One region of the Xanthobacter sp. 126 genome, then DNA from elsewhere that is predicted to be linked to it. Evidence: riboswitches for the same ligand, from Rfam matches in the RefSeq annotation. Region 1 holds a riboswitch; each other region holds the start of a gene.
What was found. Region 1 has a riboswitch for cobalamin ahead of XAN126_RS0118870 (ribonucleoside-diphosphate reductase subunit alpha). Riboswitches for the same ligand answer to the same signal wherever they lie in the genome.

Region 1 (7,186 bases):
CTCGGCAACCGGGGCGCGGCGTGGTTCGAGGGGGTGCGCCTGCCCATGGTCGGCCGCGTTTCCATGGACAGCCTCATCGTCGATGCGACCGCCTTGCCGGAAGGCGCGCTGGCCGAGGGCGCGCTGGTGGAGCTGATCGGCCCCCATCAGAGCCTCGAGGATCTCGCCGCCGCCGCAGACACCATCTCCTACGAGCTGCTCACCCAGCTCGGCCGCCGCTATCACCGCCGCTATCGCTGACGGCGCGCCAACACATCGCAAAGAGAACTCACATGAACATCGTCGTGCTCGGAGCCGGCGTCATCGGCGTCACCTCCGCCTATTATCTCGCGAAGGCCGGCCATTCGGTCACGGTCATCGACCGCCAGCCGGGACCGGCGCTGGAGACGAGCTTCGCCAATGCCGGCGAGGTCTCACCCGGCTATTCCTCGCCCTGGGCCGCGCCCGGCGTGCCGATGAAGGCGATGAAGTGGCTGTTCATGAAGCACGCGCCGCTGATCCTGCATCCCACCGCCGATGCCGCCACGTGGCGCTGGATGCTGGCCCTGCTCCGCAACTGCACCGCCGAACGCTACAAGGTGAACAAGGGTCGCATGGTGCGCCTCGCGGAATACAGCCGCGATCGCCTCGCCGACCTGCGGGCCGAGACCGGCATCCGCTATGACGAGCGCATGCAGGGCACTCTGCAAGTGTTCCGCAGGCAAAAGCAGATCGATGCCATCGCCAAGGACATCGAGGTACTGCGTGCCGACGGCGTGCCGTTCGAGGTGCTGGACCGTGCCGGCTGCATCGCCGCCGAGCCGGGGCTGGGTGAGGCGGCGGAGCGCATCGTCGGCGGCCTCCGCCTGCCGGGCGACGAGACCGGCGACTGCTTCAAGTTCACCGAGGCTCTGGCGGATTTGTGCCGGGGGCTGGGCGTCACCTTCCGCTTCGGCGTGGACATCCGCGGGCTGAAGCGCGCGTCGGGCAAAGTGACGGCGGTCGAGACCGGAACGGGCGACATTGCCGGCGATCTCTTCATCGCCGCGCTGGGCAGCTATACGCCGGCGCTGCTGGCGCCGCTCGGACTCCGGCTGCCCATCTATCCCGTGAAGGGCTATTCCATCACCATGCCGGTCGTGGACGAAGCCCGCGCGCCCATCTCCACCGTGATGGACGAGACCTTCAAGGTGGCCATCACCCGCCTCGGCTCCCGCATTCGTGTGGGCGGCATGGCGGAGATCGCCGGTTTCAACCGCGACCTTCACGACGCGCGCCGCGGCACCCTGCTGCATTCGGTAGGCGACCTGTTCGCCGGGGCCGCGGATACGCGGGAGGTCAATTTCTGGACCGGCCTGCGGCCCATGACGCCTGACGGCACGCCGATCATCGGTGCCACCTCCTGCTCGAACCTTTACATCAACGCTGGCCATGGCACGCTCGGCTGGACCATGGCGTGCGGCTCGGGCGCGGTGCTGGCGGATCTGATCGACGGCCGCCGTCCCGCCATCGAGGCCGGCGACCTCGCCCTTTCGCGCTACGCCTGAGGCGGGGGCGCGAGCCGCCTGTCGCCGCGTATGCCGGAGCGCCTCCGGGCCGGCTCCGGCGGGAAAATCCCCGTAGGTCGCACCTCCGCCGTCAGGCCCGTCCGTGCGGGAGGGGGCTCCGCAGGCGCAAAGTATTGACATTGCCGCCGCAGTGGCCACTAAATCTGGTGGTCACGGTCTCTCGACTCGCAAGATCGAGAGCTAAGAGGGAAGCCGGTCCAAAGCCGGCGCTGCCCCCGCAACTGTAAGCGGCGAGTTCTTGTCCACCCATGTCACTGAGGCCCAATGGCCTTGGGAAGACGGACAAGAATGATGACCCGCGAGCCAGGAGACCTGCCGCGACACCAGTACGTCCACGGGCGGGGTGTCCCGGTGAGGCGCTTGCTGCGGGTGGCGTGCGCCTCCCCCTGTCCCGGCATGCGTCCGCCTGCTCTCCGTCCCCACATTCATCGGGGATGATGATGCCAGCGACAGCCGAACGCCACGCCAATGGCAGCCACAGATTTTCCATGCCGGCCCCTGACGTTGAAGCGGTCGCCAGCGCGCCCGGCTATCAGCTCATCCGCCGCAATGGGGCGGTCACGCCGTTCGATGCCGCCAAGATCGCGGTGGCCCTGACCAAGGCGTTCCTGGCCGTGGAGGGACAGTCGGCTGCCGCGTCCCGCCGCATCCACGACATTGTGGCCGGGCTCACCGACCAGATCGTGGCGAACCTCACCCGGCGCCCCGATATCGGCCGGACCTTCCATATCGAAGACGTGCAGGACCAGGTGGAACTGGCCCTCATGCGCGGGGAGCATCACAAGGTCGCCCGCGCCTATGTGCTCTATCGGGAGGAGCGAGCGCGGGAACGCGCGAAGGCCCTCGCCGCGGCGCATCCGGGCGGTGGTGCCGCCGCCGTGCTGCATGTGAGGACCTCCGACGGCGTATTGGTGCCGCTGGATGCCGGCCGCCTCTCAACCGTCATCGGCGAGGCCTGCGCCGGGCTCGACGGCGTCTCGGCCGCCGCGGTGCTCAACGAGGCGCGACGCAACCTCTATGACGGCATCTCGCTCGATGAGCTGGCGCAGGCGCCCATCCTGGCGGCGCGCACGCTGGTGGAGACCGAGCCGAACTATTCCAAGGTCAGCGCGCGCCTCCTGCTGGACAAGCTGCGCCGCGAGGCCCTGAGCTTTGTCGCCGGCCGGCCGGAACAGGCGACGCAGGCCGAGATGGCGGAGCGCTACGGCGATTATCTCGGCGCCTATGTGCGGACCGGCATCGCCAATGACCTGCTCGATCCCGAGCTCGGTCGCTTCGACCTTTCCCGGCTCGCTGCCGCCCTCAAGCCGGAGCGGGACCTCGCCTTTGACTATCTGGGCTTCCAGACGCTCTACGATCGCTATTTCCTGCATGTCTGCGGCACGCGCTTCGAGCTGCCACAGGCCTTTTTCATGCGTGTCGCGATGGGCCTCGCGTTGCGCGAGATCGACCGGGAGGCGCGGGCGATCGAATTCTACGATCTCCTCTCCTCCTTCGACTTCATGGCCTCGACGCCGACTTTGTTCAATGCCGGGACGCTGCGCGCCCAGCTCTCCTCCTGCTTCCTCACCACGGTGGCGGATGACCTCGACGGCATCTTCAAGGCGGTGAAGGACAATGCGCTGCTCGCCAAATATTCCGGCGGCCTCGGCAATGACTGGACCCGGGTGCGCGGCCTCGGTGCCCACATCAAGGGGACCAATGGCGAGAGCCAGGGCGTGGTGCCGTTCCTGAAGGTGGCGAACGACACCGCCATCGCGGTCAACCAGGGCGGCAAGCGCAAGGGCGCGGTCTGTGCCTATCTGGAAACCTGGCATGTGGACATCGAGGACTTCCTCGACCTGCGCAAGAACACGGGCGATGAGCGCCGCCGCACCCATGACATGAACACCGCAAACTGGGTGCCGGACCTGTTCATGGAGCGGGTGGAAGAGGACGGTGCATGGACCCTGTTCTCCCCCGATGAGACGCCCGATCTCCACGACCTTTACGGTCCGGCATTCAAGACCGCCTATCTCACCTATGAAGCGCGGGCAGCGCGGGGCGAGATGAAGGTCTTCAAGCATCTGCGGGCGCTCGATCTGTGGCGGCGCATGCTGACCATGCTGTTCGAGACCGGCCATCCGTGGATCACCTTCAAGGACCCGTGCAATATCCGCTCACCCCAGCAGCATGCGGGCGTGGTGCATTCCTCCAACCTGTGCACCGAAATCACGCTGAATACCTCGGACGACGAGGTGGCGGTCTGCAATCTCGGCTCGGTCAACCTGTTCTCCCATATCGCCGATGGCCGCCTGGATATGGAGAAGCTGGCGCGCACGGTGCGCACCGCCATGCGCATGCTGGACAACGTCATCGACATCAATTTCTACACCATCCCCGAGGCGCGCCGCTCCAACCTCCGGCATCGTCCCGTCGGCCTCGGCATCATGGGCTTCCAGGATGCGCTTCAGGCGCTTCGCCGCCCCTACGGTTCGGGCGCTGCGATGCGTTTCGCGGATGAGAGCATGGAGGCGATCTCCTTCCATGCCATCTCCGCCTCAGTGGATCTCGCTGCCGAGCGCGGGCGCTATCCGAGCTTCCCGGGCTCGCTCTGGTCGCAGGGCATCCTGCCCATCGACTCCCTCGAACGGCTCGCCGAGGCGCGCGGCGGTGCGGATTTCGACCGGTCGCGGACCCTCGACTGGGACAGCCTGCGTGCGCGGGTCATGGAGACCGGCATGCGCAATTCCAACTGCATGGCCATCGCGCCCACGGCCACCATCTCGAACATCTGCGGTGTCAGCCAGTCCATCGAGCCGGCGTATCAGAACCTCTATGTCAAATCGAACATGTCGGGCGACTTCACCGTGGTGAATGCCGCTCTCGTCCATGACCTCAAGGCGCGGGGGCTCTGGGACGAGGTGATGGTCTCCGACCTCAAATATTTCGATGGCAGCCTGGGCGAGATCGTCCGCATTCCGGACGACCTGAAGGCGCTCTACGCCACAGCCTTCGAGATCGATCCCGCGTGGCTCGTGGAGGCGGCCGAGCGTCGTCAGAAATGGATCGATCAGGCCCACTCCCTCAACCTCTACATTGCCAGTCCCTCCGGCAAGAAGCTCGATGAGCTCTACCGCTTGGCTTGGAAGCGGGGGCTGAAGACGACCTATTATTTGCGGGCGCGCTCGGCCACCCACGTGGAGAAGTCCACGCTCAAGGGCACCGACGGCAAGCTCAACGCCGTCGCCGCCACGGTTCCGCCCGCCGTAGCGGCTTTCCCCGCAGCCATTTCCGGCGAAGCTGTCGACAGCGAAGCGTGGGGCAACGCCTGCGCCATCAACGATCCCACTTGCGAAGCCTGCCAGTGACCGGCGGACAAGGACAAGAAACCATGCTCGACTGGTCTGACACCAAGCCTCAGCCCGCCATCATGCCCGGCATTCCGGCCGGTCCCTCCGAAGCCACCGGCCTCGGTGAGATCGACCGCAACGGCGCCCGCGTCTCCGTGGACGAGAAGCGCATGATCAATGCGCGGGCCGACGTGAACCAGCTCCTGCCTATGAAATACCATTGGGCGTGGGAGAAATACCTGTCCGGCTGCAACAATCACTGGATGCCGACAGAGGTGTCCATGCAGGCGGACATCGCGCTCTGGAAGTCGCGCGACGGCCTCACCGAGGACGAGCGGCGGATGCTAAAGCGCAATCTCGGCTTCTTCGCCGCCTCCGAGAGCCTGGTGGCGAACAATATCGTGCTCGCCATCTACCGCCACCTCACCAACCCCGAATGCCGCCAGTATCTTTTGCGGCAGGCGTTCGAGGAGGCGATCCACACCCACACCTTCCAGTACATCGTCGAAAGCCTCGCTCTGGACGAGGGCGAACTGTTCAACATGTATCGGGAAGTGCCCTCCATCACCGACAAGGCGGCGTGGGCACTCAAGCACACCCAGAGCCTCGACGATCCGGAATTCCGCACCGGCACACCGGAGGCGGATCAGAAATTCCTGCGCGACCTCGTGGCCTTCTACGTGGTGTTCGAAGGCATGTGGTTCTACACGGGCTTCGCCCAGATCCTCTCCCTCGGCCGCCGCAACAAGATGGTCGGTATCGCCGAGCAATATCAGTACATCCTGCGCGACGAGAGCATCCATCTGAACTTCGGCATCGACGTGATCAACCAGATCAAGATCGAGAACCCGCATCTCTGGACCAAGGCCTTCCAGGACGAGGTGCGCGGCATGCTGAAGGATGCGGCAGAGCTCGAGGCGGCTTACGGCCGGGACACCATGCCTCGCGGCCTGCTCGGTCTCAATGCCGCGCTCTGTGAGCAGTACATGCACTTCATCGCCAACCGGCGCTGCGCGCAGCTCGGCCTCGCACCGGTCTTCGCAGAGGCGGAGAATCCCTTCCCCTGGATGAGCGAGGCCATGGACCTGAAGAAGGAGAAGAACTTCTTCGAGACCCGCGTCATCGAATATCAGAACGGCGGTGCGCTCGCCTGGGATTGAGCGGGTTCTCGGCCGCTGAGACAGGTGGAACCGGCGTGGAGGCGAGTTGTGCGCAAATTTCCACCTTCGCTTGTCGTCAGTCTCAGGGAGGAGAGCGCCGAGATCCTCTATCTTCTGGGAGACGAGGAGCGGATCGTCAGGGTGTTCGGATGTGCGGTCCGTCCCCCCCAAGGCGCGAAAAGGAAAGGCCGAGCGTAGCTATTTTCACGTCTGCCGATCCCGAAAATTCTCGCGCTTCAACGAGACCTCGTTCTGACCTTTTCCGATCTTCAACCGGAGGGCGTGGCGGCGCTCATTTCTTATTCTCCAGCCCGGTTCCCACGGGAGTTCTTCTTCCGGGACGACGCGGCACCGATCAGTGCCAATGCCGCCAACTTCCGGAGCCTCACGGCGATGTCGGCGCGAGAGCGCGATGCGGCGCTCGCCGCCGGTTCACTGGCCTTCGAGATGTCAGTCTGGGTGCGGGAAAGGTTCGTTCTGCCGCAGCCAGACCTGCTCGATCTCAGCCATGAACGCGATCCCGCTGGAGCCGCGCGTGCGTTATGCCGGCATTGGGCGATCACTGAGCGGTACAGCGTTGATTGTTATAATGTATCGATTGCCTTGAGGCCTATTCAGACTCCAAATTTCCTTTAGGGAACAATGGGGTGTGGAGATATTTGCTCACCGCGGATGTCGATTTGATGTTGATATAATATATCTTTTAGGTCTATGGTCCGGCCAGCAGCGAATGGAATTTCCGCGTGGCCAACCCTGATCCCTTCCTCTCGTCCCTGATCGCGCAGACGTCGCTTCACCGCCTCGTCGGGGTCGTCGGTATCCTCGTCGCGCTATGGCTGGCCATCTTCTGGGCGGTCTCGCTGCCATGAGCCCGGTTCAGAGCCATCTGCCGGCCATCCGCTTCGAAAATGTCACGGTCGCTTATGACCGCCGTCCGGCATTGCACCATCTTTCAGGAGCGTTCGAACCGGGCAGCCTCACCGCCATTGCGGGGCCGAACGGGGCGGGAAAATCCACTCTGCTGAAGGCTTTGATGGGCGAGTTGCGGCCGGCCGAGGGCGTCATCGACCGGGGCGGGCTGTCGGTGGGCGATCTGGGCTATCTGCCTCAGGCCGCCGAGATCGACCGCCAATTCCCCTTGAGCGTG
Region 2 (7,186 bases), 1.2 Mb from region 1:
GGCCCTACATGACCCTCGGCGCGTCCTTCGCCTCCAACGATGCCTGGCAGACAACGGCCCGCTTCCTGTGGGCGCCGCAGTCTGCCGGCAGCTTTGTCACCACCACGCCGCTGCCGGACGTGCTGGGCAATCTCGATCTCGGGTTGCAGGCGGTCACCCGCGACAATCTGGAGATCAAGGTGGAGTACGGCCTGAACGTCGGCCAGGATTTCCTGTCCCAGCGCGGCATGGCGCGCTTCGCCGTCCACTTCTGAGGGCGGCGGCGCCGGATGACTTTCTCCGCCGGGCGGTTAACATGCCGGCCGGTGATCAAGGTCCGGGAGCAGCGGGTGGCGAGGTGGCGTGAGGCAGGGTGGGGGCGCGGCGCGTTTTGCGTCTGGCTTGCCTATGCCTTCGTGCTGCAATTGTTCGTCGCGGGCATCGCGCTCGAGCGCTCCGCCGGCACGGCCATGGCCAGCGCATCCGGCGGCAGTGCCCTGTGCGCCCGCAGCACCGGAGTTCCGGACAACACCCCCGAGTCGCCGCAGGCAGACCATTCCGTCTGCTGCACCCTTTGCGCCTTCCATTCTCTGGCGCCGATCCTTCCGGTTGCTGCCGACGCCGGACGTCCTGTCGCGACCCCCGCGATTTCCGAGCGGGCGGCCGTTGCCGCCGCAGAAGGAAGTGGTCGCGACCGCCGCGAGCCGCGGTCCTCGCAGGGTCCCCCCTCGACGCCTGACCCCTGACGCCTTCGAAGGCCGAATCTGCCCCGCCTGCGCGGCCACGCCATCGCGTGTCCGGCTCAGGTGGCGGGCGGCTAATCAAAGTCCAACCAGCAGGTTCATCCCGCCATGGGGCAGGAGCCCCACCGGCGCAACCAAGGAGCACCCATGTCCATTTTCCATCTCACCCGCCGTGCCGTGATGGCCGCTGCCGTCGCCACCGTCGCCCTGACGGGCGCTGCCGTGGCGCACGACTACAAGGCCGGGACGCTGCAGATTGACCATCCCTGGTCGCGGGCCACGCCCGGCGGCGCCAGCGTCGCCGCGGGCTATCTCGTGGTGAAGAACACCGGCGCCGCACCCGACCGCCTCATCTCCGCCACCGTGCCGTTCGCCGGCCGGGTCGAGATCCACGAGATGGCCATGAAGGACGGCGTCATGATTATGCGCCCGCTCGCCGATGGCCTCACCATCCCGGCCGGCGGCAGCGTCGAGCTGAAGCCGGGCGGCTACCACATCATGTTCATGGACCTGAAGTCTCCCCTCAAGGAGGGCACCTCTGTGGACGGCACGCTGACGTTCGAGAAGGCCGGCACCGTGCCCGTGCAGTTCCAGGTGGAGGGCCTCGGCGCCTCCGGCAGCGCCCATCCCGGCCACTGAGGCCGGCAAGCTTGCCCGCAAGACGCGCCGGGCCGGAAGGTCCCGGCGCGTCTTGCCTGCGGCATTGCTTGACAGCGCGGAGGTGTTCGGTGCCTGCTGCGCGTGCGAACGGTGCTCCGGTTGCCACGGCATCCGGAGTGAAACGGGAATGGGGTAGGGTCTGAACCTGCGCGGAAATCCGTCAGGGCGGCCCGAAGCCCCAACCGCCCCCGCGACTGTGAGCGGCGAGCGATCTTCCAGCATGCCACTGGCCACAGCCCCTAGGGCCGGCCGGGAAGGCGGGGGTGAGCGTAGACCCGCGAGTCAGGAGACCGGCCGGTCGCATGATGAAACCCCTCGGGCCGTCGGGTGAGACGGCAACGGAGACCAGCATGCATATCGAACCCGGACTCGTGGACGGGGCCAAGATCGGCCTCAGCTATGTCACGGCGGCCGCCGCCGGCGGCTATGCCCTGAAGCTTGCCTATGAATCGGCGCGCGAACGCGGCGTCCTATCGCTGGCGGGCCGTACCCTCGCCACCACCGCGCTGGTGTTCAGCTTCTTCGAGGTGCTGCCGCACTATCCGGTGGGCGTCTCGGAAGTGCACCTCATCCTCGGCTCGACCCTGTTTCTGATGTTTGGCGCGGCCCCCGCGGCCCTCGGCCTCGCCTTCGGCCTGCTCGTCCAGGGCCTGTTCTTCGCGCCGTTCGACCTGCCCCAGTACGGGATGAACGTGACGACCCTGCTGGTGCCGCTGTTCGGCGTCGCCGCCGTCGCGCGCCGCATCGTGGCGCCGGGCACGCCCTATGTGGAACTGAAGTACGGGCAGGCGCTCGCGCTCTCCACCACCTATCAGGCCGGCATCGTCGGCTGGGTGGCGTTCTGGGCCGTCTATGGCCAGGGCTTCGCCTCCGAGAACATCGCCTCGGTGGCGACCTTCGGCGGCGCCTATATGCTCGTCATCATCGTCGAGCCGCTGGTGGACCTCGCGGTGCTCGCTGCCGCGAAGGCGCTGCACGGCGCTTTCAAGGGCGGCAACCCGCTGCTGGAGCGCCGGCTCTACGACGCGGCCTGATCGCGGGCCTAACTCTCGGATAAGCGAACGCCGGCGGTGCTCCCGCCGGCGTTCTGCGTTTCAGGGGGCCTCGACCTGTGGGGGCAGGGCGGGGGAGGGCAGGGCGGCCGGGGCTTCCGGGTCCGGCACCAGATGGCGGAGCGGATCGAAGCCGCCCACATGGTTTGCCCAGGCGAGGCCGATGGCGAGGCCCTTGGCGCGGGGCAGCACATGGAAGGCGGTGGCCACGGCCACCAGCTCACTGGCCGCAAGCTCGAGCGCCAGCGGGAGGTCGCTGAGCAGTTCCAGGATCCCGCCCACCAGCGATCCGGCCAGCAGCGCGAGCGGGATTGCAAGGACCGGCACGGCGTTGGTGACGCGGGCATGGCCCAGTGCTTCGCCGCAGTGGGCGCAGCTTTCCGAAACCTGCATCCATCGGCCGAACAGGGCACCCTCGCCGCAGGACGGGCATCGCCCGGACCAGCCGCGCCGCGCCGCCGCCTCGATGGGGCGGGGCGGGTTGAAGCCGTTGGTGTGATAGAGCCGCCGCGGCGCGCGGCGCGCCGGATCGAACGCGGTGCGGGTGACGGTGCCGAATTCCGCCGACATGGCGGCGCGGGCGCGCGCGAGCGCCTCCGAAGGCGCGTGAGATTGCGTGTCTGACATGAACGAAAACCCGAAGGGCCGCATGGGCGGCAGGGACCGGAGGCGTCGGGAGGCTCCCGCGCCGGTTCTGCTTTGGGTCAGGACACAGGAGGGCCACGCGCCTGGGCGCCGCGGGCTTGTTCGGCCGGCCGGCGTTCGCTGCGCGCGGCGAGGTGGGCGATGCGCCGGCCATCGGGTGTCGCCAGCGCGGGTTGCGGCGCCACGGCAAGGCCGGGCGCCGAGGTCAGCACGCAGGCGTCGCAGGGATGGGCCTTGAGAACCGGTCCCGCGTCTCCGCTATTGAGGCAGAGGTCCGGTAGCGACCCGTCCGGCAGCGCATAGGCCGCAAGATCGATCGGCGCTTCGGAGGAGGGCAGGGCGACAGGCTGGTGGGCGAACCCCAGCGTCAGCTGCGCCAGCACGAAAAGTGCTGCAGCGGCCGCCCGCAAGCCCTTGAATCCCAACCCGATGCCCATGCTCCGCTTGTGTGCAACGCGGCAGGAGGGGTCAAGCACGTGAAACTACGCAGCGTCCCCCTGCCGCAGGCCGGCTCTGGACCTCCCAGAAGCAGGCGTTATGGTCGCCCGCAACCAGCCAGCGGAACGAAGCCCGAGGAACCGCCATGACCAATACCGTGACCCTTCCCAATGGCGAGACGGTGCCCGCCCTCGGCCAGGGCACCTGGTACATGGGCGAGCGCTCCACCGCCCGCGCCACCGAGGCGAAGGCATTGCAGCGCGGCATCGACCTCGGCCTCACCCTCATCGACACGGCGGAGATGTATGCCGACGGCGGCGCCGAGGAGGTGGTGGGGGAGGCCATTGCCGGGCGCCGGGATGAGGTGTTCCTTGTCAGCAAGGTCTATCCCCACAATGCCAGCCGGGCCGGCGTCGCCGCCGCCTGCGAGCGCAGCCTGAAGCGGATGAAGACCGACGTGATCGACCTCTATCTCCTCCACTGGCGCGGCAACCATCCCCTCTCGGAGACCGTCGCGGGATTCGAGGCGCTGCAGAAGGCGGGCAAGATCCGCCTCTGGGGCGTGAGCAACCTCGACACGGACGACATGGAGGAGCTGCTCGCGACCAAGGGCGGCACCGCCTGCGCGGCCAATCAGGTGCTCTACAACCCGAGCCGTCGCGGGCCGGAGTTCGACCTGTTCCCGGAGCTGCGCTCCGCGCGCATCCCGGTCATGGCCTACAGCCCCATCGAGCAGGCCCGCCTGCCGCGCGGCGGGGCGCTGGGCAGCGTGGCCAGGAAGCACGGGGTGGACCCGTTCCAGGTGGCTCTGGCGTGGGTGATGCGCAGCGGGGACGTCGTCGCCATTCCCAAGGCGAGCCGCATCGAGCATGTGGAGATGAACGCCGCCGCGCGCGATCTGGTGCTGGACGCCGAAGACCTCGCTGCCATCGACAAGGCCTTCCCCCCGCCGCGCCGCAAGGTGGGGCTGGAGATGCTCTGAAGCATTTTCAAGCGAAGTGGATGCCGGTTCGCGTGAAGAAAATGCATATGCTCTAAGCCGGTCGCGCGTCCGGATCGTAGGGCGCGGCGATGACCACCACGTCGGCGTCGGGAATGGCGGCGGTGAGTGTCTGGCGCAGGCCCTGCGTCACCGAGCTGACATCGGCGATGGTGCGCCCGGGCGCAAAGCCCACCGTGATCTCCACATGGGCGACATTGCCGGACTTGCGGGTCCGAACGCCGATGAGCTGCTCATAGCGATCGAAATAGGCGGCGAGCGCGGCGTTGACCTTCATCTGGAGCGGCTCGGCCAGCGCCCGGTCGAGAAGGTCCGGCAGGGCTTCCGAGATCATGGCGCCGCCGATGACCAGCATGAAGGCCGCGCCGATAAGCCCGCCGATATCGTCGGCGGCCAGCCCCACCTCGGTATGTGGCAGCAGCACGTCGAGGGCGACGCACACGACCACCGTCACCGAGGCGACCGCCTTGGCGATGCGGGCGCGGAACTGGCTGAGCACGATGATGGAGGTGCCCGCGCGCGTCGCCCGCCACAGCGGAACCAGCGGCGCCAGATTCGTGAACAGGTTGTAAATGACGAGCCCGAGGGCGACCGCCACCCAGAAGAACGGCAGCGGCTCGGATTCGGACGAATCCATCACCTTGATTAGGATGAACACGGCCGCGAGCAGCAGCAGCACGCCTATGGCGGCCGCGAACATGCGCTCGAGCTTGCCAATGCCGAAATCGTAGAAATGCATGCGGCCGCGATGGGCAGCGCGCAACGTCACCAGCGCGAGGCCTTCCACCAGAAGCAGCAGGCCGCCGCGCAGGAGTTCCGCCAGCATGGCCAGCGAACCGATCCGCGACACGGTGATGAGGTAGGGCACGAAGACGCTGAAATCGAGAAGGATGGCGAACAGGATCGCCCGTTCCTTCTGGAGATCGGTCGCTGTGGGCACGCGCATCAAGCTTCGCCGTTCAGGCATGAGGAACGCGCGACCCTAACCATGACGAGCAGGGTGCAGAAATACAATCATTTTCCGCCACGCATGACGAGCTTGTCGCCGCGGAACTCGAAGGCGTCCAGCCGCGACAGGAAGCTCATGCCGAGGAGGCTGGTGCGCAATGCGCCGGCGGGAGAGACGAGGGCGGGCACGTGCCGCTCGACGATGCTGCCGATGGTCATGGTGTCCAGCACCACGGCGGCGGCGCGCGTTCGGCCGGCAGCGGTGTCGACGGGCACGTCGTACTTCAGGAAATCCACCGGCAGGCCCACCGCCTGCGCCGCCTCGTGGGTCAGCACGACGGAGGACGCTCCGGTGTCGACCAGCATGCTCACCCCGGAGCCGTTGATGCCGGCGCGCACGGCGAAATCGCCGCCCGCGCCGCGCGTCACCTCCACGATGCTCGTGCCGGTCTGCGCGAGATTGACCGCATAGCCCGGCGCGACCTCGGCCAGCACCTTGCGGCCGACCTGGGCGAGGGGGTCACGATAGGTGTAGCCGAGCGCCAGCAGCACCGCGAGCACCAGCCAGAAGGCGGCGGCCATGAGCGATTCGGCGATCCGGCCGCGAATGATGGACCACGCCGCCGCGCCCACGAACACGGCGATGGAGAGCTGCCCCACCAGCGCGCCGAACTTGTTGATGTCGATGCCGGCCACTTCGCCCTGCTCGTGGTTGACCGCGAGGATGACGCCGCCGGCGAACAGGCCGATCAGGAGGAGCCAGAGGAGACGGTCGCTGCGCATGGCGGCCTATTCCATGAAGGCGTCCGGCGCCGTCTGCCTGAGACGCGCCAGACGGTCGGGGAGGACGGCCATGATCCGGTCGCGCGCATCCGGGGAGAAGGAGGCCCAGCCGCCGATCTCGCGCAGCGTCCGCCCGCAGCCGATGCACAGCCCGCTCAAGGGCTCCACCGCACACACCTTGATGCAGGGCGTGACGATGGTGCCGGTGCGGGAAACGGTCCGGGTTTCTGACGGCTCGGTCATGGTTGCGCGGGCGGGCCCTCGGCTCCTTCCGGCTGAGGCGGGGCGGGAATCGCCGCTCGCCTACCGTCCGCCGAAGATAAGCACGCCGAGGAGGAACACAATCACCGCCACCTGCTGGGTGGCGCCCGCCACGTCGCCGGTCTGCCCGCCGATGAGGCGGCTCGACAGGCGCATCATCACCAGCAGCGCCAGCACAGGCCCGATCAGGCCGGCAAAGGCCGCGCCGATGCCGAACGCCGCCACCATCAGCACGCAGACGATGAGCGCGGCGACCAGGGCACAGGACAGCGCCGCCGCTTCCGAGGGCCGGCCGACCGAGGCGCCGGCGCCATCCGTCCGGGCCGGGGGCAAAGCGGCGATGAGCAGCACCCCGGCGGCACGGGAGGCCGCTTCGCCGGCGATGAGGGCAAGGCCGGCGCGCAGCGGGCCGACCGATATGGCGAGCGCCTCCAGCGCGCCGATCCGCAGCAGCAGCCCGAGCAGGAGCGCCGTCCCGCCATAGGTGCCGATGCGGCTGTCGCGCATGATGGCGAGCTTGTGCGCACGGTCACGGCCGCCGCCCAGCCCATCCGCGGTGTCGGCCAGCCCGTCCTCGTGGAAGCATCCGGTGGCCAGCGCCAGCGCCGTCACCGCCAGCACCGCGGCAAGGAACGCCGGCAGCTTCACGGCCATGGCGAGGATAAGGACCAGCGCCC
Region 3 (7,186 bases), 2.1 Mb from region 1:
CGAGATCCGCGAGGCCGACGAAGTGGAGCAGGCTCATGGCCCGCTCGCGCGCCGCCTTCTCCTCCCGCCTTATGCGCGGCAGGCCCAGCGCAACCTCGGCGAAAGTCGCCTGATAGGTGTGGTGGAGGCCCACCAGCACGTTCTCGATGAGCGTCAGCTCGGCGAAGAGCTGCACGTTCTGGAAGGTGCGGGCGATGCCCTCACTGGCGATGTCGGCGGAGGTCTTGCCGGTCACCGCCTGCCCCTTGAACCGGACGGCGCCGGCGGTGGGCACATAGATGCCGGTGAGCACGTTCATCATGGTGCTCTTGCCGGAGCCGTTCGGCCCGATGAGGCCGTGGATGGTGCCGGGCTTCACCTCGATGGACACCTGATCCAGCGCCCGGAGGCCGCCGAACTGCATCACCACATTGTCCACGTGGAGCAGCACGCCCTCATGGCCCTCATGCGAGGCGGTGACGGCCTTGCCGTGGGTGTCGGCATGGATGACCGCGTGGGTCTGCACGAGGCTCGGCCAGAGCTGGGCGGCGGCGCGCTTCAGGAAGCCGACGATGCCATCCGGCAGGTAGTAGACCACGAACAGGATCATCACGCCGAAGACGGCGAGCTTGTAGTCCGTGATCTTCTGCAGCAGCAGCGAGAAGACGAAGAAGGCGAGGCACAGCACCACGGGGATGGCGTTGCGCACCCGGTTCTCCGGGTCTTTCACGAAGGCCCGCGCGCCGGCGATGACGGCGATGAGCGCGATGGTGCCGGCGATGTAGCGGAACAGCTCGATGTCGGAGAGTAGGTTCGGCAGGAACACGATGATCACCGCGCCGAGGATGGGCCCCAGCCGTGACTTGCGCCCGCCCACCGTGACGGCGAGCAGGAACTGCACCGAGAGCTCGAAGCCGAAATTGTTCGGCGCGATATATTGCTCGGAATAGGCGAACAGCGCCCCGGCGAGGCCCGCGAGGCCGGCGGAGACCACGAAGGCCAGCACCTTGTGCTTGTACACCGACACGCCCATGCAGTCGGACGCGATGGGGCTGTCGCGCAGCGCCTCGAACGCCCGGCCGAGGTGGGAGGCGAGGATGCGGTTGATGATGATGAGCGTCAGCACCAGCGCGATGGCGGCGATGTAGTAATATTCCACTTCCTTCATGCGCTTCAGCGACATGTCGAACAGCGGAATGCTGTCGCCGAGCCAGCGCAGGTCGAGGAAGAGGGGCGTCGTCAGCTTGATGCCGAGCGGGCCGTTGGTGAGATCCGTCATCTCGTTGATGAGGATCTGGACGATGGTGCCGAAGGCCAAAGTCACCATGGCGAGATAGGGGCCGGTGACGCGCAGCGCCGGCAGCGCCAGCACCACGCCGAACACCGACGCGACGATGATCGCCAGCGGCAGCGCCGGCCAGAAGCCGATGCCGAAATGCATGGCGAGGCAGCCGGCTGTGTAGGCGCCGATGCCGAACAGCGCGGCATGGCCGATGGACACCTCGCCCGTATAGCCGAACACCACATCGAGCCCGAGCAGCAGGATCGAGAAGATGGCGATGGTGACGAGCAGGTGCAGGTAATAGGGGCTCGTCACCACGAAGGGCAGCACGACGAGCACCGCGAGGCCGAGGAGCGACCCCGTGGAGGAAAGGAGGCGGCGCGCGAGCATGGGGCTCAGACCTTCTTGATGGTGGCGCGGCCGAACAGGCCCGAGGGCTTCAGCGAGAGCACCAGCAGCAACAGGACGAGGCCGGGCACGTCCTTGTATCCGGTGGAGATGTAATAACCGGTCAGCGTCTCGGTGATGCCGAGGATGAGGCCGCCGACGATGACGCCCATGCCGCTGGACAGGCCGCCGATGATGGCCACCGCGAACGCCTTCAGCCCCAGCACCGCGCCCATGGTGGCGCCGGTGAGGGTGACGGGGGCGATGAGCACGCCGGCAAAGGCGGCGGTCATGGAGGAGAGGGCATAGGAGAAGGTGATGACGCGCCGCGTGTCGATGCCCATCAGGCCCGCCGCGTCGCGGTCATTGGCGGTGGCCACCACGGCCTTGCCGAAGATGGACCGCCGGTTGAAGATTTCCACCGCCAGCATGATGGCGAGCGCGCCGAGGACGATGGCGATCTCCATGGGCTGGATGCGCACCGGCCCGATGGTGAGGGCGGCCTCCGGCAGCGGGGAGGGGAAGCGCAGGGCGTCACGGCCCCAGATGTTCTCGGCGAGATTGCGGAAGATGATGCCCAGCGCAATGGTCGCCATGATCCAGCCGGCTTCCGACTTCGCCTTCACCGCCTGCCGCACGCCGAGCCATTCCACCACCGCGCCCTGCGCGAGGCCGAAGGCGAAGACGATGGGCAGCATGAGCAGGTAGGCCCACAGGGTGCCGAGCGCCTGCCCAATGAGGAAATTGATGGTGGTGAGGCCCACCAGAGCCCCCAGCATCAGGGCCTCGCCCTGGCCGAAGTTCAGGGTTTTCGAGGTGGCGAAGGTGAGCTGGTAGCTGAAGGCGATGACGCCGTAGATCATGCCTACGGCGATGCCGCTCACGATGAGCTGCGACAGGACGTTCATGACGGTCTCCGGAAGGGGGCGCGGCCCCCGCGTCGGGGCAGGGTTCCGGGCGAACCGGCCGCCACGCTCTATTGGCGCGGCGATCCGAATGGTGTGGGCGAAGGGGCGGGTGGCGGTCGGGGGAAGGGGCTGCCAGAGCCCACCCCCGCCGGCCCCTCCCAGTGCCGTCATGCCCCGGCTTGTCCGGAAGTCGGCTGTTGCCGACTTCCGTCTCTGGCGTCGGAACCCGGCAACAGCCGGGTTCCGGGGCATCCACTTCGCCGCTGGGCCGGCGCCCTTTCATCAGAGCGGCCTCCCCGACTTTCCGTGGGTCCCCCGGACAAGCCGGGGGACGACGGTGCACACGGTGGCTGGGTCAGCGAACCGGAACTCGAGCCCTCTCAGCCTCAGTTCTTGGGCTTCACCCGCACCGCCTTGTCGCCGGCGATGTCTTCGGGATGGGCGGCGACGACGCGGCCGTCCTTGACGAGGCCGAACACCGGGATGTTGGCGGTGATGGCTTCGTGGTCGGTGGCGGAGAAGGGCTTGTCGTAGACGGTAACGACGCCCTCGACCTTGGTGTTGAGGTTTTCCAAGGCGTCGCGGACCTTGCGGCCGTCGGTGGAGCCCGCCTGCTTGATGGCGGCGGCGAGCAGCAGCACCGAATCATAGCCCTGCGCGGCCGACACCGGCGAGGGCATGCGGTCGATCTTGTAGGCGGCCTGATAGGCCTCGATGAACGCCTTGCGCTTGGGGGTGTCGGGCAGCTGGATGAAGGTCTGCGGCATCATCGCGCCGTTGCCGTTGGCACCGGCGGTGTCGATGAAGTTGGCCATGGAGAGCGTCCACGAGCCGATCATCGGCACCTTCCAGCCGAGCTTGGCCATGCCGTTGGCGATCTGCGCCAGCTCGGGGCCGATGGCGTAGGTCAGCACCACGTCGGCGCCGGCTTCCTTGGCGCGCAGCAGCTGCGCGGTCATGTCGGTGTCGCCGATGTTGAACTTCTCTTCGGCGACCGGCTTCACGCCCATGGTGGCGAGGGCCTTCACCAGATCGGCGCGGCCGAGCTGGCCGTAATTGGTGGAGTCGGCGAGGATGGCCGGCTTCTTGAAGCCCTGCCGCTTCACCGCTTCCTCGGCGATCATGGCGCTCTGGATGGCGTCATTGGCGGAGGTGCGGAAGATGTAGTTGTTCTTGTTGTCCGGCGGCACGAACTGCTTGGAGATCAGGGTGCCGGTGGCCACGTTGTTGATCACCGGAATCTCGGCTTCCTGATAGAAGCGCTGGGAGGCGAGGGCCACGCCGGTGTTGATGTAGCCGAGGGTGGCGACGACGCCTTCCTTGTTGATCAGCTCCTGGGCGATCTGCACGCCCACCTCGTTCTTGGCCTCGTCATCGCGCTCGATGAGCTGCAACGGACGGCCGAGCACGCCGCCGGCCTTGTTGACCTCGTCCACGGCGAGCTTCACGCCGTCGCGCATGCTGACGCCCATGGAGGACGAGCCGCCGGTGAAGGGGCCGGTCAGGCCGATTTTGATGGGGTCGGCGGCGTAAGCTGCACCGGAAAAGGCAAGCCCGAAAACGGCAACGCCTGCGGCCAAAGCCGCGACCATGCTCCTCAGTCGCATCTTCTACTCCCTGTGTTCCCGATTATTCGGTTATTATACTTTTGTAGTGCCCGCCCGCTCGGTGGCGGGGCGGCTCTCAATCGTTTAAGCGAATTGAGCGGGGCGCGCCACCATAACCTAGCGGAATGTCGGGTGCGGCCTTTGCTGCTGCCGTTTTTGCAGGCAGCCACACGCTCGCGATACGGGTCGCCGGTGATTTCGGACCACGCATTTTTGAAGCAATGAGCAAGATGTGATCGCGCGATACGCCTCCCGACGCGGTCTTTCCGCAGGTGCGCGCAGTCTTTCGCATCTGCGAAGGTGCCGTTGACGCAGGGGGCGGCCGCCGCCTATGGTCGCGGTGACGGTTCCCGCAAGGGATCAAAAGGGAACGCGGTGCTCCGGTCTCACCGGAAATGCCGTGGCTGCCCCCGCAACTGTAAGCGGCGAGTCCTCTGCCATCAGCCACTGGGTCGCGAGACCTGGGAAGGCGGCAGTCTGGGCGATGACCCGCGAGCCAGGAGACCTGCCGTCAGCCGTGGTCACGCGCGAGCACGTCGGGCGGGGTTCTCCTGATGGCGGTTTTTCCGGGCCTAATGTGGCCGGGGATGCCTCGTTCGCGGTGACGGACCACCCGTGCCGTCGAGTGCCTTCATGTCTTCCGCCGTCCAATCCCGATCCCGCCGCGCGCTGCCGGCCGCGGCCCTGCTCACGCTCGCCTGTGTTCCGCTTGCCTGTGTTGCGCCCGCGCTCGCCCAGACGGCGGACGACCAGAATGCGGGCGACCTGCCCACCATCGTCGTCAGCGCCACCGGCATTCCCACGCCCGAGAACGAGGTGGCGAGCTCCGTCAGCATCGTCACGGAGCAGGACATCGCCCGCAACCAGCAGCGCACCCTGCCGGACGTGCTGCAATCGCTGCCCGGCCTCAACGTGGTGCAGACGGGCGGGCCGGGCGGCACCACCTCGGTGTTCATCCGCGGCACCAATTCCAACCATGTGAAGGTGCTGATCGACGGCATCGATGCCGGAAATCCCGCCGCCACCAACGGCGCGTTCGACTTCGGCAAGCTGCTGGCGTCCGATCTCGAGCGGGTGGAGGTGCTGCGCGGCCCGCAGTCCGGCCTCTACGGCTCGGATGCCATCGGCGGCGTCATCTCCATCACCACCAAGAAGGGGGAGGGGCCGCCCAAGGTTTCCGCCTATGCGGAGGGCGGCGCGCTCGGCACCTTCAACCAGTATGCGAGCCTCACCGGCGCCACTGAGAAGCTGGCCTATTCGTTCAACGTCACTCACTTCTCGTCCACCGACATTCCGGTGACGCCGCAGAACATCGCGCCTCCCGGCTGGCCCCTCAATCCCAATGCCTACGACAACTGGACCTATTCCACCCGGCTCGACTGGCAGGCCACCGACACCTTCGCGGTGAATTTCGTCGCCCGCTACATCGACACCAGCCTCGCCTTCACGCCGGACACCTATCCGCCGCCAACCTATGCCGGCATCCCGGCGGCGCTGCGCTCCACGGCCTATGCCAGCATGTTCTTCACCAAGGGGGAGGGCGTGTGGACGGCGCTGGACGGAAGTCTCGTCACCACCTTCGGCGTGAGCGATCTGTCCAGCTCCAACCCGACGGTGGGGCCGAACCCGGACGTGAACGGCACCTATGACGGCGACCGGCAGGTCTATTATGTCCGCTCCAACTATCTGGTGGCGCCGGGCCAGAACCTGCTGGTGGGCGCCGAGCGGCGGAACGAGTCCATGACCTCCTCCACCGCCTATGCCAGCGTGGACGCCTCGACCGGCGACACGGGCGTCTATGCGGAGTACCAGGGCAACCTCTGGAACCGGCTCTTCTTCGCCGCCAATGTGCGCTACGACGCCGACGACAGCTTCGGCGACCACACCACCTTCCGCCTCGCCCCGGCGCTGCTCTTCGACGAGACCGGCACCAAGTTGAAGGCGAGCTACGGCACCGGCTTCAAGGCGCCCACGCTCTACCAGCTCTACGCGCCCTATTACGGCAATTTGAACCTTCAGCCGGAGGAGAGCGAAGGCTGGGATGCCGGATTCGAGCAGAAGGCGTTCGGCGAGCGGGTGCTGTTCGGGGTGACGTACTTCCACAACAACATCACCAACCTCATCAGCTACGATCCGGCGACGTACCAGAACGTCAACATCTCCAGCGCCGTGTCGCAGGGCGTGGAGGCGTTCGTGGCGGTCAAGGTGACGGACCGCATCGATGCGCGGGTGGACTACACCTACACCGACGTGGTGGGCTACGTGCCGCCCGGCCAGCCCTTCGGCGCCGCCTGCGCGCCCATCAATGCCACCTCCTGCTATCCCCTGCGGCGGCCCAACAACAAGGTGAGCCTGACGCTCGGCTGGCGTCCCACCGACGAGCTCGATCTGTCGGCGAGCCTCGTCTATGCCTCCTCCTGGTGGGACATCGTGCGTCTCACGTCGAATTACATCGACCAGCCCGGCTATACGGTGGTGAATGTGGCCGCGAACTACCGGATGAATGCCGTCACCACCGTGTTCGGGCGCATCGACAATCTGTTCAACCAGACCTACGAGAACCCCAACGGCTTCCTCGCCCCCGGCTTCGGTGCCTATGGCGGGGTGAAGCTCACATGGTGAGGCCCGATCGGTGAAGCGCCCATGGTGAGTCAGTGAGGGGCAAGGCGGCCGGGCTGATGCTCGCGGCCCTTCTCGCCTCCGCTCCGGCGGGGGCGCAGGAGCCGCGTGTTCCGCCGCACGCCCGGCCCCGCGTCGTCTCCCTCAATCTGTGCACGGACGAATTGGCCCTGCGGCTCGCTGATCCGGGGCAGGTGCTCTCCGTCACCCATCTCGCGCGCGATCCGCTCGCCTCCAACGTGGCGGACCGCGCGCGCGACGTGCCGGTCAATCGCGGGCTGGCGGAAGAGGTGGTGCCGCTGAAGCCGGACCTCGTCCTCGCCGGTGCCTACACCACCCGCACCGCCACCGCCGTGCTGCGCCGCCTCGGCTTCGAGGTGCTGGAGCTGAAGGAACCGCAGACC

Region 2: another riboswitch for cobalamin. It lies ahead of XAN126_RS0113060 (energy-coupling factor ABC transporter permease); the one in region 1 lies ahead of XAN126_RS0118870 (ribonucleoside-diphosphate reductase subunit alpha).
Region 3: another riboswitch for cobalamin. It lies ahead of XAN126_RS0108830 (TonB-dependent receptor); the one in region 1 lies ahead of XAN126_RS0118870 (ribonucleoside-diphosphate reductase subunit alpha).

What each region holds. Positions count from the first base shown of each region.
Region 1 is NZ_JAFO01000001.1:3,967,728-3,974,913, reverse strand. It holds gene alr (alanine racemase) at 1-240, shown strand, start outside; gene XAN126_RS0118875 (D-amino acid dehydrogenase) at 273-1,526, shown strand; cobalamin riboswitch at 1,684-1,882, shown strand; gene XAN126_RS0118870 (ribonucleoside-diphosphate reductase subunit alpha) at 2,036-4,897, shown strand; gene XAN126_RS0118865 (ribonucleotide-diphosphate reductase subunit beta) at 4,921-6,039, shown strand; gene XAN126_RS27950 (hypothetical protein) at 6,322-6,675, shown strand; gene XAN126_RS29315 (hypothetical protein) at 6,783-6,908, shown strand; gene XAN126_RS0118855 (ABC transporter ATP-binding protein) at 6,905-7,186, shown strand, end outside.
Region 2 is NZ_JAFO01000001.1:2,725,496-2,732,681, reverse strand. It holds gene XAN126_RS26340 (autotransporter outer membrane beta-barrel domain-containing protein) at 1-254, shown strand, start outside; gene XAN126_RS0113070 (hypothetical protein) at 270-725, shown strand; gene XAN126_RS0113065 (copper chaperone PCu(A)C) at 870-1,361, shown strand; cobalamin riboswitch at 1,454-1,696, shown strand; gene XAN126_RS0113060 (energy-coupling factor ABC transporter permease) at 1,733-2,416, shown strand; gene XAN126_RS0113055 (DUF983 domain-containing protein) at 2,477-3,061, opposite strand; gene XAN126_RS0113050 (hypothetical protein) at 3,139-3,516, opposite strand; gene XAN126_RS0113045 (aldo/keto reductase) at 3,663-4,499, shown strand; gene XAN126_RS0113040 (cation transporter) at 4,552-5,463, opposite strand; gene XAN126_RS0113035 (TIGR02281 family clan AA aspartic protease) at 5,532-6,248, opposite strand; gene XAN126_RS0113030 (DUF1289 domain-containing protein) at 6,255-6,446, opposite strand; gene cobS (adenosylcobinamide-GDP ribazoletransferase) at 6,552-7,186, opposite strand, start outside.
Region 3 is NZ_JAFO01000001.1:1,850,970-1,858,155, forward strand. It holds gene XAN126_RS0108815 (branched-chain amino acid ABC transporter ATP-binding protein/permease) at 1-1,651, opposite strand, end outside; gene XAN126_RS0108820 (branched-chain amino acid ABC transporter permease) at 1,657-2,556, opposite strand; gene XAN126_RS0108825 (ABC transporter substrate-binding protein) at 2,943-4,163, opposite strand; cobalamin riboswitch at 4,491-4,691, shown strand; gene XAN126_RS0108830 (TonB-dependent receptor) at 4,797-6,785, shown strand; gene XAN126_RS0108835 (ABC transporter substrate-binding protein) at 6,842-7,186, shown strand, end outside.